DNA from 4 places in the Parabacteroides sp. genome. Region 1 is predicted to be linked to each of the others. Evidence: riboswitches for the same ligand, from Rfam matches in the RefSeq annotation. Region 1 holds a riboswitch; each other region holds the start of a gene.
The links. Region 1 has a riboswitch for cobalamin ahead of ACW6QF_RS09140 (TonB-dependent receptor plug domain-containing protein). Riboswitches for the same ligand answer to the same signal wherever they lie in the genome.

Region 1 (3,472 bases):
CGAGATGATATCCTGCAACTCTTTGTTACGTTGGAGGATTTGTTTCACACGCTGTGCCGTTTCGTAATGTTCTTTGCCCACGATCAACGGGTCCAGGATGCGCGAAGTGGATTCCAGCGGGTCGACGGCCGGATAGATACCGAGTTCGGTGATCTTACGGCTCAATACCGTGGTGGCATCCAGATGCGTGAAGGTCGTTGCCGGAGCCGGGTCCGTCAAGTCGTCTGCCGGCACATACACCGCCTGGACGGAAGTGATGGAACCTTTCTTGGTGGAAGTGATGCGTTCCTGCATGGCTCCCATCTCGGTGGCCAGTGTCGGCTGGTAACCGACGGCAGACGGCATACGTCCCAACAAGGCGGATACTTCCGAACCGGCCTGCGTGAACCGGAAGATGTTGTCGATAAAGAAAAGGATGTCTTTCGTTTCCCCTTCTACCGCCAGGTCACGGAAAGACTCGGCGATCGTCAGTCCCGAAAGGGCTACCGAAGAGCGGGCTCCCGGCGGTTCGTTCATCTGCCCGAAGACCAGTGTCGCCTGCGACTTGGCCAGTTCGCCGTAGTCGATCTTGGACAAGTCCCAATGGCCGGCCTCCATGCTTTTCTTGAATGCTTCGCCGTAGCGGATGACTCCGGATTGGATCATCTCGCGCAGCAGGTCGTTTCCTTCGCGTGTACGTTCGCCCACACCGGCAAAGACGGAGAACCCGTTGTTCTTCTTTGCGATGTTGTTGATCAGCTCCATGATCAGGACCGTCTTTCCTACGCCGGCTCCTCCGAACAGACCGATCTTGCCTCCTTTGGAATAGGGTTCGAGCAGGTCGATCACTTTGATGCCGGTGTACAAGACTTCACGGCTGGTGGTCAGGTCCTCGAACTTGGGCGGTTCACGATGGATCGGAAGGGCCCCTTTCTTGTCGAGTTCGGTCATTCCGTCGATGGGGTTCCCCGTCACGTTCATCAAACGCCCCTTTACCTGGTCGCCGACCGGCATCGTGATGGGCGAACCGTGTGAAACGGCTTCCATTCCCCTCTTCAGTCCGTCTGTCGTATCCATCGCTACGGTGCGGACCGTGTTTTCCCCAATATGCTGCTGGACTTCCACAATCAGGATTTTCCCGTTGGAGCGGGTTATCTCCATTGCGTCGTGGATACGGGGAAGCGATATCTTTTCTTCCTTGTCATTATCGAAATGAATGTCCACGACCGGACCGATAACCTGTGAGATATAACCTTTTATTTCTCCCATACAATCTCTTTTTTTCCTTAATCCTATTCAAATCATCGGTTGCAATATTACGAATAATGGATTTCCGAAAACCGGAAATGTTACTTTTTGAGTCTTTTTGCACTTAGTTAAATGTTCAACTCATTTCAACCTATTCTGAAATGAACCAATTGAGTTCTGAAATAAACCAAAATGACGGAAATAACTTGTTTTGTAAATCGTAGAGAAAGAAGTACCTAAGCGGGAAGTGACGTTTTGCCGGCAAAAAACGGGTGAAATGTTTTGCATTGTTAAATAAAAAGGAATAAACCGATGACGAATTATCTGTTTTTTCTTATCTTTGCGACCGGATTATGGTGTAACCGTATTTGCTTCCGCTGACGGTTAGTAAAAGGGAATCCGGTGAAAGTCCGGAGCTGTACCCGTAGCTGTAAGTTCTGTAAACCCCGGCAAATCTTGTTACCACTGACGTTTTAGTTGGGAAGGTAGCCGTTCAAGGGAGAACAAGCCAGAAAACCTGCCATTATTCATTATACAATCCTTCGGGTAAAGGGGTTGATGAATCAAAAAGGTATGCAGTATATTCTTATAAAACGATTGTCAGGCTTGTTATGTGCCTGGCTGTTTCCGTTTGCCGCTTTGTATGCGCAGGTAGACACGACAACCTACCACCAGCTTTCGGGTGTCGAGGTGTTGGGAAAGGTACGCCCTTCCGTAACCCGCGAGAGCACGCCGCTCCAGGTGATGGACAAGGCCGGGATCGAACGGCTCGGCGTGCAAGATTTGTCGGAAGCCGTGAAGCGTTTCTCCGGCGTGACCGTGCAGGATTACGGAGGCATAGGCGGATTGAAAACCGTTTCCGTCCGCAGCCTCGGCGCCAAGCATACGGCTGTCAGCTACGACGGGGTGACGGTCACGGACGCACAGAGCGGGCAGGTGGATATCAGCCGCTTCTCACTGGATAATGTCGATATGGTCTCTTTGTCGATCGGGCAGGCGGATGACATCTTTCAGACGGCACGGGTGTATGCGTCGGCGGGGGCGTTGAACATAAAGACTGCAGTTCCCCGTTTTGAGCAAAAGCCATCTCATGTATGGTTGCAGGTTAAAGGCGGTTCGTTTGGATTTGTGAATCCTTCCCTTCGTTACGAGCAAAAATTAGGAACAAAATATGCTGCAACTTTGAATGCGGATTACCAACATGCCGATGGCCGATATCCTTTTACATTTACCAATGGCAATATCGTGACAGAGGAAAAAAGGCATAACAGCGATATCGACAGCTATCATGGGGAAATGAATTTCTTCGCTGATTGGGCGAAGGCCGGGAAAATGCAATTGAAGGGATATTGGTTTGACTCTGACCGCGGATTACCCGGATCAGTCGTGCTGTATAGCGATTACCATAAAGAACGTTTGGAAAACAGGAACGGTTTTGTGCAGGCGAATTATGAGAATCGTCTGAATCATGTTTTTGCTTTTAAAATATTGGGTAAATTCGATTACGCTTGGACACGTTATAGGGACTTCCATAGTCAATATGAGAATGGACAGCAAAAAGATGTATATACGCAACGGGAAATATATGGTTCGGCGGCTTTTCTGTATACGCCCAAGGAATATTGGTCTTTTTCGTTGGCGGAAGATGTCTATTACAATACGTTAGACGCAACTACTCCCAAATGTCCTTTCCCGGAACGATTGACCTCGTTGACCGCTGTTGCAGCCCAATATAAAAATCCCAGGCTTACGGCAACGGCCAGTTTGCTCGGTACGTTTATTACGGAAACATTGGAAATAGGCGAAGCTGCCCCTGACCGTTCGAAATTGTCACCGGCGGTAAGTCTCTCTTATCGTTTGTTCCCAGAACAGAATTTACGACTCAGGGCTTCGTACAAACACTCATACCGCATACCGACGTTCAATGATTTGTATTATGATCGTCTCGGCAACCGGATGCTTCATCCGGAAAAAGCCACACAATATAACATAGGAATGACCTGGAGCGAGTCTTTCTCCGATTTATCACTTGATTATGTCAGTTTCTCGGTTGACGGCTATTACAATAAGGTAAAAGATAAGATTGTCGCCCTGCCGACTATGTTTATCTGGAAGATGATGAATATGGGGAAGGTGAACATCGGAGGTCTGGATGTGAACGCTTCTGCACAGTTACGCTTGCCGGCATCCTTTTCGGTTTTATTGGATGGCTCATATACATGGCAACATGCGGTAGATCGGACTA
Region 2 (3,472 bases), on a different contig from region 1:
GCCGGATGCAAAAGTATGCGCCTATTCGTTTGACAAACATACCGGGACGCTTTCTTTGCTGAACGAGCAGAAGACGGAGGGGAGCGCTCCCTGCTATATATGGGTGGACAGCAAACGCCGGATGGCTGTCACGGCCAATTATAACGGCGGTAGCATCAGCGTTTTCCCGATCTCGGCCGATGGCACTCTGCAACCGGCTGAAGTCTATGCGTATGAAGGCGGAACGCCGGGCTCCGAACGCCAGGCAGTCCCGCATCTGCATTGCGTGTACGCCTCGCCGGATGAGCGTTTTCTGTATGCCAACGACTTGGGAACGGACCGGATCTATAAATACGATATCGTCGCTTCCGATAAGGGTTTGAGCCTGCGGGAAGGAACGCCTGCCTCTTTTAGTTTGCCGGCGGGAGAAGGCCCGCGCCATACGGTTTTCCATCCGAACGGGAAATGGGCGTATCTGGTCAGCGAGCTTTCGGGCCGCGTCGCTTTCATGCATTACGACAAAGGCAACCTTGCCCCGGTCCGGTTTGTGGAAGCCGACACGTTGCATGTCTCCGGCAGCGCCGATATACACATCACACCGGACGGCCGTTTCCTGTATGCCTCCAACCGTCTGAAAGGCGACGGCATCGCGATTTTCTCCATCGATCCGGCAGACGGGCAACTGGCAAAGGTCGGCTATCAGCCGACCGGCATTCATCCGCGTAATTTCGTCATCACTCCCAATGGCAAGTTCCTGCTTTGCGCCTGCCGGGACAGTAATGTCGTGCAGGTGTACGCTATAGACAAGCAAAGCGGCTTATTGAGAGATACGGGAAAAGACATCCGGGTAAGCAAGCCTGTTTGCTTGAAGTTGGCTGATATGTGAATCTGATATTTTTTAGTAGCTTTGCCTTTCCTAATTGTAATAAGCTATGTCGTTCATCAAGATAACAGAACAGGATTCTCTCTATGACGACCTGGAACGGATGTCCGTCCGGGAGTTGCTCGAAGAGATCAATGCGGAAGACCGGAAAGTGGCGTTGGCTGTCCGAAGGGCCATCCCCCGGATAGAAGAATTGGTTTTGCAGATCGTTCCCCGCATGAAGCAGGGCGGACGGATCTTTTATCTGGGAGCCGGGACCAGCGGACGGTTGGGGGTTTTGGACGCTTCAGAAGTCCCTCCGACGTTCGGGATGCCTCCCACACTGATTATCGGCTTGATAGCCGGTGGCGATACCGCCCTCCGGAATCCGGTGGAGAATGCCGAAGACGATGAGGAACGCGGCTGGCAGGAATTGTTGGAGCATCAGGTCGATACGAAGGATACTGTGATCGGTATTGCCGCTTCCGGAACGACTCCCTATGTGATCGGTGCCCTTCGCAAAGCGCGTGAACAAGGCATCCTGACCGCCTCCATTTCCAGCAATCCCGATTCGCCGATGGCGGCGGTGGCCGATGTCGCCATCGAAATGATTGTCGGGCCGGAGTTTGTCACCGGCAGTTCCCGCATGAAATCCGGGACGGGACAGAAAATGATCCTGAACATGATCTCCACCTCCGTCATGATCCGGCTCGGACGGGTCAAGGGGAACCGGATGGTCGATATGCAGCTCACCAATCAGAAACTTATAGACCGTGGAACCCGCATGGTTGCTGAGGAATTGGGTCTTCCTTATCACCAGTCCCGCCATCTGCTGTTGATGTACGGCTCCGTCCGGGAAGCCGTCGAGGCTTATCGCAACGGCTAACAAGTCGGGACCGGTTTCACTTTTTTTCTGTAGGAAGATGAAGAATATATGGAAAATATCTCTATATTTGTCCCATGCATTGTTCCTGCTTCGCGATCTGCGGAAAAGGATTAAAAGGGAATCGGGTGCAAATCCCGGACAGTCCCGCTGCTGTAAGCTTCAAAACGGATTGGGCAATTCTTTGTATGCCACTGACGCGAGTCGGGAAGGCGCTCATACCGGAAGTAAGTCAGAAGACCTGCAACGCATATTTTTTCGACGGCTTCGAGGAAAGGCCGGAAGAGAACAGTGAAGCCGTAGGCTTTTGCCTTTCTTAATCCCCCGTTTCCCGTAGCCTATCTATTTGTTTTTAATTATTTTGCCATAATAATTAGGAAAAGAGGCATGAATCTGCGTGCGGGATGAGCTCCGCCCCCCGGTTCATGCTTTCTAATATTATGGGATCAATCTGGTTTTGTGGACGGAAGTTCCTACTCCGTCCGTAGGAAAATAACTGTTGGAAGTCGGTCGAAATTCAACTTAGGCAACACTTAGGCGGTGATATTTGTTTATTATTGGAAAAGTGCGTTTATTTGTAATTCATATTAACTAATAAAAGAAAACAGGTATGAAAAAGATTGTAGGGGTTATGTTGCTGATGGTGATGACATTGATAGCCATGCCTGCGAAATCCCAGATTAAGTTCGGTATAAAAGGCGGTTTGAATGTTTCGTCTGTCCATTTCAACAAGGAGGTGATCGGCAAGGATAATGTGACCGGATTCAATATCGGCCCGATGGTGGAGGTGATGGCTCCGATAATGGGAGTCGGCTTTGATGCGGCTATCCTCTATTCGCAAAAAGGGATAGGCGTGAAGAGCGAGAAAGACATTAAGAATGACTATATCGATGTCCCGGTCAACCTGAAATGGAAATTCGGTTTGCCTATTATCAAAGGATATCTGGCTGCCGGTCCGTATGTCGGTTTTCGTGTGGGCGGCGATAAGTTCTGGGATATTCCGGGATCGGTCGGAGACCAGTTGAAGGCTAAAAGCTTTAATGCCGGCTTGAACTTGGGCGCCGGTGTGGAACTGATCAAGCATTTGCAGGTCGGCTTCAATTACACCCTCGGCTTGACGGATGATTATAATGCATCCAAGTTGGATTTGAACGGCAAGAACCGGGGTTGGTCGGTTACGGCTGCCATCCTGTTCTAAATATATTTATTTTGATTTTAAGCATAGGATAGATAGGAATGGATATGACCATAATTTTATCAAACGGAATAATGTGTATGCCTTGAACGTCACTTTTACGGAAGAGAGTTTTACAAATATTCCCAAAGCAGAGCCTGATCCGGACCCGGTGCCCGATCCTGTGCCTGACCCTGATCCCGATCCCGACCCCGATCCTGTTCCCCCGACACCGGACGAACCGACCAAGATCTCTGTTAATGTCTGGATATATGAATGGGGAGAGGTGGTTCAGAATCCTGTTTTCGATTGAACATCGAACAAGGAGCGGAATTTGCGATTTTTTTGTGTATGACTTTTCTTTTCATTATTTTTGGAGCCTTAATGAATATATGAAGTACGCAAACGTCATACTCCCGCTTCCGTTAGAGAACAGCTATACCTATAGCATACCGCCCGATATGGAACAGGCGGTAACGCCCGGTTGCCGGGTGATCGTCCATTTCGGAAAGAAGCGTTATTATACGGCTATCGTCATGGATGTGCACGAGCATGGGGCTGACGGCCAGTACGA
Region 3 (3,472 bases), on a different contig from region 1:
CCACGTCACCGGCTCGTCTCCCAGTCCGCAAACAATGTTCCAGACAGACTTCAACGGGATAGACACCGATCCTAACACCAGGTTCAGGAACATCAGGACCAGGATAGACGCTACGATGAGCGACATCAGAAAAGTAGTGGAATGTCTCATTCGTGCAACTTATTTAAGTCGTGCATAATAAACAGGCGTATGATCGGGCAACAGGTCCGGGTGGAATATATGCAGCAGGTCGGCCAGCACGACTTCCGGCTCGGTCGGCATGCTTTCGTAGAAGGGCGTATCTTTCATGTTGCAATAGATGATCCCTTTCTCCTTGAAGGCACGGAAATCGGCATAACGCGGGTCCTGCTCCTTCAACGCCCCATAGCTGAACGTGCCCAGATAGCTGTTCACGATGCGCCAGTAATCGGCTTCGTCACCCTGGTTATAGACCGTTTCGAAGTCGAGCGTCACACCTCCCGAACGTTTGTCGTCTTTCAGGAAATAGTCGGCCCCGGCATCCTTGAAAAGTTGGGCGAGGAAGCTTTCCCCTCCCACGGCATACCAGTTTCCGCCCCGCATCTCGCCGCTCAGCACGACCGGGCGTCTCTTCACTTTTCCTTCCGCCGTCAGTTCCTTCAACTCATTGTAGCGTGCCGCGATGGCGTCGAATGTCTCGTTCGCCTTTTGCTCCTGTCCCAACAGCAGGCCGACGAACTTCACCCATTCCGCCTGTCCCAACGGCGTCATCTCCTTATAGCCTAAATGCGGGATCAACGGGATCCCGACATCCTTCAAGGTCTCGTATCCGCCCCGTTTGAAAGGCGAGACAAGGATCAGGTCGGGGTTCATGCTCATGATCACCTCGTTGTCGAAATTCCCTTCTATACCGATCTTGGCAGTCTTCCCGCTCTTCAGGCGTTCGTTCATCTCCCGGTTGAACAGATGCCGGGTGCTGGTTACTCCCACGACCTTGTCCAGTTCGCCCATCTTGATAAAGTTGGACAACTGCAAGGATGTCATACAGATAACACTTCTGATGGGTGTCTCGATCACGGTGTACGATCCGGGGATGCCGGCAGGTTTCGTTCCTCTCCTGACAAGCGCATAATGGAAAGTCGTACTTTCCTCATTCTGCGGGTCCTGGATATCCAGCAAGACATATCCGTCCCGATAGGACAATTCGAAACCACGGGCATACTCCGGCACGATACGGACACCGGAAAACGCGCTTTCTTCCGTCGTCTCCACCTTGTCGGTCTGTTGATTGTTTTTGGTCGTACACGAGGATACGACACACAACGACATAAGCAGGCAACACCCTGCCAGGTATTTTTTCATATTCAATATTATTTTATTTCACCGGACAAGCCTTGTCCACCCCACGAGGACGAAACTCTTCCAAACCGAAACGGCAGGTCTTCTGACTTACTTCCATCCCGGACACCTTCCCGATCCCCCGATCAGTGGCATAGAGTATTGCCGGCATGTTTCCGAAGTTTCACAGCAGCGTGGTCTGTCCGGGATTTCCACCCGGTTCCCTTTTCATCCCTGTCCTGTAAGGAGGACAGGAAAACCTGTTTCAAGGGACAAATATAATAATATTACTTTTCATTCAAGAGAAAAATGACAGACAAATCCTTTTTTCTTACGAGCTGCCATTTGGAAAGTTGCGCGATTTTCCTCACTTTTGCGCACTAAATAAATCAAACGCACATGTCGTACCCTATCTGCTTCGTATCACTCGGTCCGGGAGACCCCGAACTGATCACCCTGAAAGGCTTGAAAAAACTTCGACAGGCCGATATCATCTATTGTCCCGCCACCATGAGCAAGAGCGGGCAACCCCTCTCCCGTGCGGCCCGTATCATCGAAGAACTGGAAATCGGGAAATCCGCGATCCGGCTCTTCACGCTCCCGATGAGCAAAGACCGTACCGAAGCCTGGAAAGTCTACGATGCCCTGTATGAGAAGGCCGTATCCGCCTGCGACGAAGGGAAAAAGGTGGTCATTGTGGCGGAAGGCGATGCCGGGTTCTATTCTTCCATACAATATATATACGACAAATTCAAGGAGAACCGCATCGAAGTGGAACGAACCGCCGGAATCCCCGCTTTCATTGCGGCAGGCGCCTTGGCCGGTTTGCATATCGTCAAACAGGAAGAACAGATCATCGTCATACCCGGAATGCTGACGGCGGAAGAATTGTCGGAAAAGATCAAGGCCGGCTACGTGATCGTCATCATGAAGTTGTCCCAATGCGTGGAGGCCGTCCATACCTGCATCCGGTTACATCCGGAAGCGAACTTCCACTATTTCGAGAATGTCGGGACCGGGAAAGAGTTCTATACCTCCGACCCGAAACAAATTCAGGGAAAAATATTCCCATACTTTTCCCTGATGATCATCCAATAACAGCTAAACCACCCGACCTTTTATTTTGTTATTATATAAAAATATATTTACTTTTGTTTTCCACTTAAACTTACATAAGACATGAAATCGGACATAGAAATTGCAAGAGAGGTCTCTCTGCGCAAGATAAAAGAAATCGCGACCGGATTAGGCATCCCGCGCGAAGAAGTTCAGAATTACGGCAGATACATCGCCAAAATACCTCTCCATCTGATCGACGAAGAGAAGATCAAACAACACAATCTGATCCTGGTTACGGCTATCACTCCTACGAAAGCGGGCATCGGCAAGACGACCGTTTCGATCGGACTGGCTTTGGGATTGAACAAGATCGGTAAAAAGGCGGTCGTCGCCTTGCGCGAACCATCACTGGGCCCGTGCTTCGGCATGAAGGGCGGAGCGGCCGGAGGCGGATACTCGCAGGTGTTGCCGATGGAGAACATCAACCTGCATTTTACAGGAGACTTCCATGCGGTTACTTCCGCCCACAATATGATCACGGCGTTGCTGGACAACTACATCTACCAGACGCGTAACACCTGCGAGGGCCTGAAAGAGATCAAATGGAAACGCGTGCTGGACGTGAACGACCGCAGCCTGCGCAACATCGTTTCCGGTCTGGGCGGATCGGCCAACGGCGTACCGACGGAGACAGGCTTCGACATCACGCCCGCATCGGAAATCATGGCGATCCTTTGCCTGGCTACGGATATCGAGGATTTGAAACGACGTGTCGGCAACATCCTGTTGGGATACACGAACGATGACAAGCCTTTCACCGTAAACGACCTGGGAGTGGCCGGAGCGATCACGGTATTGCTGAAAGACGCCCTCCTGCCCAACCTGGTGCAGACAACCGAGAACACGGCTGCCTTCGTGCACGGAGGCCCGTTCGCCAACATCGCACACGGCTGCAACTCCGTCCTGGCGACCAAGATGGCGCTGACGTATGGCGATTATGTCATTACGGAGGCCGGATTCGGCGCCGACTTAGGAGCTGAAAAGTTTTTCGACATCAAATGCCGCAAAGCCGGACTGGCACCGAAACTGACGGTTATCGTGGCGACGGCCCAGAGCT
Region 4 (3,472 bases), on a different contig from region 1:
CTTTCGAAACTTCGCGGCCGATTTGCGCCCGAACGCCTTTTTCTTCTACCGCCCCGTTGTTTTCGATCGTTTTGTTGCCGATGTTTTTTACAACGTTGTGTTTACGGATGTAGAATACGCTACCGTTCAATTCCAACATACGGTTCAGTTCGTAACGTGCTCCGAGTTCGAGCTGGTAACCTTTCTCTGGTTTGAATACTTCACCATCCGATTTGTCGGGATTGAATTCTTTTCCGTTCTTGTCGAGGTAAATATAGTTGGCATTGTAAGTCGTATTGTTCGGCTTGAAGAAAGAGGCTGCCGAAGCATAGACGGAAACTTCCGGTATGGGCAGATAAACAAGGCCGGCGCGGTAGGTCACAGCGTTGTTTTTAATGCTTGTCCAGTCCGTACGGTTCTTTTCGTCGTAGTGCTGGCGTCCGTCGTTGATGGTTGCCGTCGCTTTTTTATAACGGTAATTGTCGTAACGCAATCCGAACATCCCTTTCCATTGATCGTTGACCTCGATGACGTCGTGAAGGTAGAAACCGTTGGTCTGGTAACGGCTGATGGAGGCTGCCGAAACCTTGCTGTCCCACCAGTCGCGCACGTAATGCGGATTCTGGACCGGGAGCATCGCGTTAAGGCCCGGACCGTAAACGTCGCCATCCTTATATCCTGTGTAATTGGTATAGTCGAAGAACGAATAGTTCCAGCCAGCCGTGTAATATAGATCATGACGATCCCGGAAGCAAACCAGAGGAAAAACAAGATACTGAGCGGCAGGCCCAATATCTTGTGTAGATTCTTTAGTAGTTTTGTAAACATGTCTTATTCATATTTTTCTTTACCCTTGGCATAATCCTTTTTCTTCTTGACTATGTCCAGATATTTGTGGGTAGCGTTGAAGCGGGCATGTTCCACGAATATATTCTGGATAGCCGGATTTTGTCCGAGTCCTTCCATGAAGACCGTTACTTCGTATCCCTGTTTCTCAAGTTCGTCCTTCCAATCTCCGGCAATATCATTCTTGGCATGTTCGCCGGCAACGAACATGAAAGGCATTAGCCTGACTTTTTTGTATCCTCCCTTTTTTATCTGGTTCAATGCGTCGTCGAAAGAAGGATAACCTTCGATTGTCCCGACTACGTAGTTGCCGAATCCTTTAGCTTTCAACATATAATCCATCATGGCATATTGTGCCGTGGTAGGCGTGTAAGTGCCGTGTCCGACCAGCAAGACGGCGCCGTCCCGGATTCCATTAGGCGTGATCGCGGCTATGGTGGCTTCATAATCTTCCGGAGTGAAAAGGAGTGGAGTGCCGATGCGTATTTCCTTGAAACCCTTTTCCTGTGAGGTTACGTCTTTGCGTAGGGATTCCATCTCGATCCCTTCGATGATGTTGGACGATTGAATCAATACATGGGTATATCCTTCGGCCTTCAGCCTGGCGAGCGCCTCTTCCGGATTTGATTTATGTATGCCGCGTGTTTTCAGGCGGAAAGCGATGATACGGGAAGTCCAGGCTTCGCGGACTTCGATACCAGGAAAAGCATCAGCCATCTTTTTGTTGATGGCGTCGATAGTTAGGGCACGCGTGTCGTCGTGAGTCGTTCCGAAATGTACGACCAGTACGGCTGCTTTATCACCCGTTTGCATGGAGGCAAACATATCCGATTCGACAAAATTACCTTCTGCCTGTATGGATTGCATGAAGATGCAAAACAGGAAAGATAGCAGGTTGATTAATTTGTTCTTGTTCATAAGCAATTAATTTATTATTAAATAGATATAGACATGCTAAGAGAACAACCCGCAAAAAGGGCTGCCTGCCAACATTTCTTTTTTCTGAAAAAAGTTTGTCTTATGTATGTGTCAATAGCTTTCCTGGCCCCGGGAGAGTTATTATTGTCTTGCCTGGCAGGTTTCCTGACTCAGCCTTTTCGGAAAGCGGCCTTCCCATCCTTCCGGATAGTGGCATGGAGATTGCTTTCTTCTTCAATATGGCTTTACAGTAGCGGGCACTGTTCCGGATTTTCACCGGATTCCCTTTTATACAATTGCCGGATGGCAGTTATATCACCTAAGCGGGGGCAAAGATATATATTTATTTAGAAATGTCAATTATAAATTTAACTCTGCTTTCGTTTGGTTTAACACAACAACTCTTTCCCCTGTCGTGTTTCATTATCAATTTTATTAACGCCAAAAAAAATAGATATATGGAATGGTTTGCCAATTTGCTCCGGCATTACCCGGAGCTTGCCATCTTTCTCACGCTGGCTTTCGGTTTCTGGATCGGTAAATTCAAGATTAAAAAGTTCACGTTAGGAACGGTAACCAGCGTCTTGCTGGTCGGTGTGTTGATCGGGCAATTGCATATCGATATCGGAGCTCCGTTGAAATCGGTATTTTTTCTGATGTTCTTGTTTGCCGTAGGGTATAGTGTCGGTCCGCAATTCTTCCGGGGATTGAAAAAGGAGGGATTGCCACAGGTTTTGTTTGCCGTCGTGATGTGCCTGTTCTGTTTGCTGGCCCCGTTTGTGCTGGCGAAGATCATGGGCTATTCTGCCGGAGAGGCTGCCGGCCTGCTGGCGGGTTCACAGACGATATCCGCCGTACTCGGTGTGGCCGAAGATACGATCAACCAGTTGGGCATACCGGCGGCAGATAAAACGGACATGATCAATGTCATGCCGGTTGCCTATGCCGTCTCTTATATTTTCGGTACGGCCGGATCCGCCTGGATCATGAGCGACATCGCTCCCCGTCTGTTGGGAGGGATCGAATCGGTCAAGAAAGCCTGTCGCGAGCTGGAAGCCAAAATGGGTTCGGATGACGAAAGCGAACAACCGGGCTTCATGCCTGCCGCCCGTCCGATCACGTTCCGCGCCTACAAGATCAGCAACGACTGGTTCGGGGCGGGAAAGACCGTGAAGGAGTTGGAAGATTATCTGGAGGGACAGGGAAGACGCCTCTTCGTCGAGCGGGTCCGTATCGATGGTGTGATCCGGGATGCGAAACCCGACCGGATGCTCTTGAAAGGAAACGAAGTCGTGCTCAGCGGCCGACGTGAATTTGTGATCGGAGAGGAGGACTGGATCGGCGATGAAGTCAATGATATCGAGTTGCTGGACTTTCCGGCCGAAACTCTGCCCGTATTGATTTCCCGCAAGAAATATGCAGGCATGACAGTCGCCAAACTGCGTAAACTGCCGGTTATGCACGGTGTCAGTATCAAGAGCATCAAACGTGCCGGCATCAACATACCGGTTTTGGCCGCCACGGTGATCGATCCCGGCGATATGCTGGAACTGGTCGGTACGAAATTGGAGGTGAATGCGGCAGCCGATACGTTAGGCTATGCCGACCGCCCGACCAACCAGACGGATATGATTTTCGTCGGCCTTGGAATCTTCCTCGGTGGCGTCGTGGGAGCTTTGGCGATCCATTTAGGAGGTGTACCCATCAGCTTGAGCACGAGTGGCGGGGC

Region 2: another riboswitch for cobalamin. It lies ahead of ACW6QF_RS13140 (porin family protein); the one in region 1 lies ahead of ACW6QF_RS09140 (TonB-dependent receptor plug domain-containing protein).
Region 3: another riboswitch for cobalamin. It lies ahead of ACW6QF_RS11610 (ABC transporter substrate-binding protein); the one in region 1 lies ahead of ACW6QF_RS09140 (TonB-dependent receptor plug domain-containing protein).
Region 4: another riboswitch for cobalamin. It lies ahead of ACW6QF_RS15930 (sirohydrochlorin cobaltochelatase); the one in region 1 lies ahead of ACW6QF_RS09140 (TonB-dependent receptor plug domain-containing protein).

What each region holds. Positions count from the first base shown of each region.
Region 1 covers NZ_CDRTCT010000015.1:46,684-50,155, reverse strand. Annotated here, with positions in the region: gene atpD (F0F1 ATP synthase subunit beta) at 1-1,248, opposite strand, end outside; cobalamin riboswitch at 1,565-1,766, shown strand; gene ACW6QF_RS09140 (TonB-dependent receptor plug domain-containing protein) at 1,801-3,472, shown strand, end outside.
Region 2 covers NZ_CDRTCT010000024.1:65,281-68,752, reverse strand. Annotated here, with positions in the region: gene ACW6QF_RS13150 (lactonase family protein) at 1-865, shown strand, start outside; gene murQ (N-acetylmuramic acid 6-phosphate etherase) at 912-1,727, shown strand; cobalamin riboswitch at 1,790-1,987, shown strand; gene ACW6QF_RS13140 (porin family protein) at 2,335-2,922, shown strand; gene ACW6QF_RS13135 (hypothetical protein) at 2,906-3,211, shown strand; gene priA (replication restart helicase PriA) at 3,291-3,472, shown strand, end outside.
Region 3 covers NZ_CDRTCT010000020.1:86,558-90,029, reverse strand. Annotated here, with positions in the region: gene ACW6QF_RS11615 (FecCD family ABC transporter permease) at 1-150, opposite strand, end outside; gene ACW6QF_RS11610 (ABC transporter substrate-binding protein) at 160-1,320, opposite strand; cobalamin riboswitch at 1,376-1,576, opposite strand; gene ACW6QF_RS11605 (precorrin-2 C(20)-methyltransferase) at 1,696-2,394, shown strand; gene ACW6QF_RS11600 (formate--tetrahydrofolate ligase) at 2,476-3,472, shown strand, end outside.
Region 4 covers NZ_CDRTCT010000034.1:18,095-21,566, forward strand. Annotated here, with positions in the region: gene ACW6QF_RS15925 (TonB-dependent receptor domain-containing protein) at 1-814, opposite strand, end outside; gene ACW6QF_RS15930 (sirohydrochlorin cobaltochelatase) at 811-1,743, opposite strand; cobalamin riboswitch at 1,882-2,081, opposite strand; gene aspT (aspartate-alanine antiporter) at 2,202-3,472, shown strand, end outside.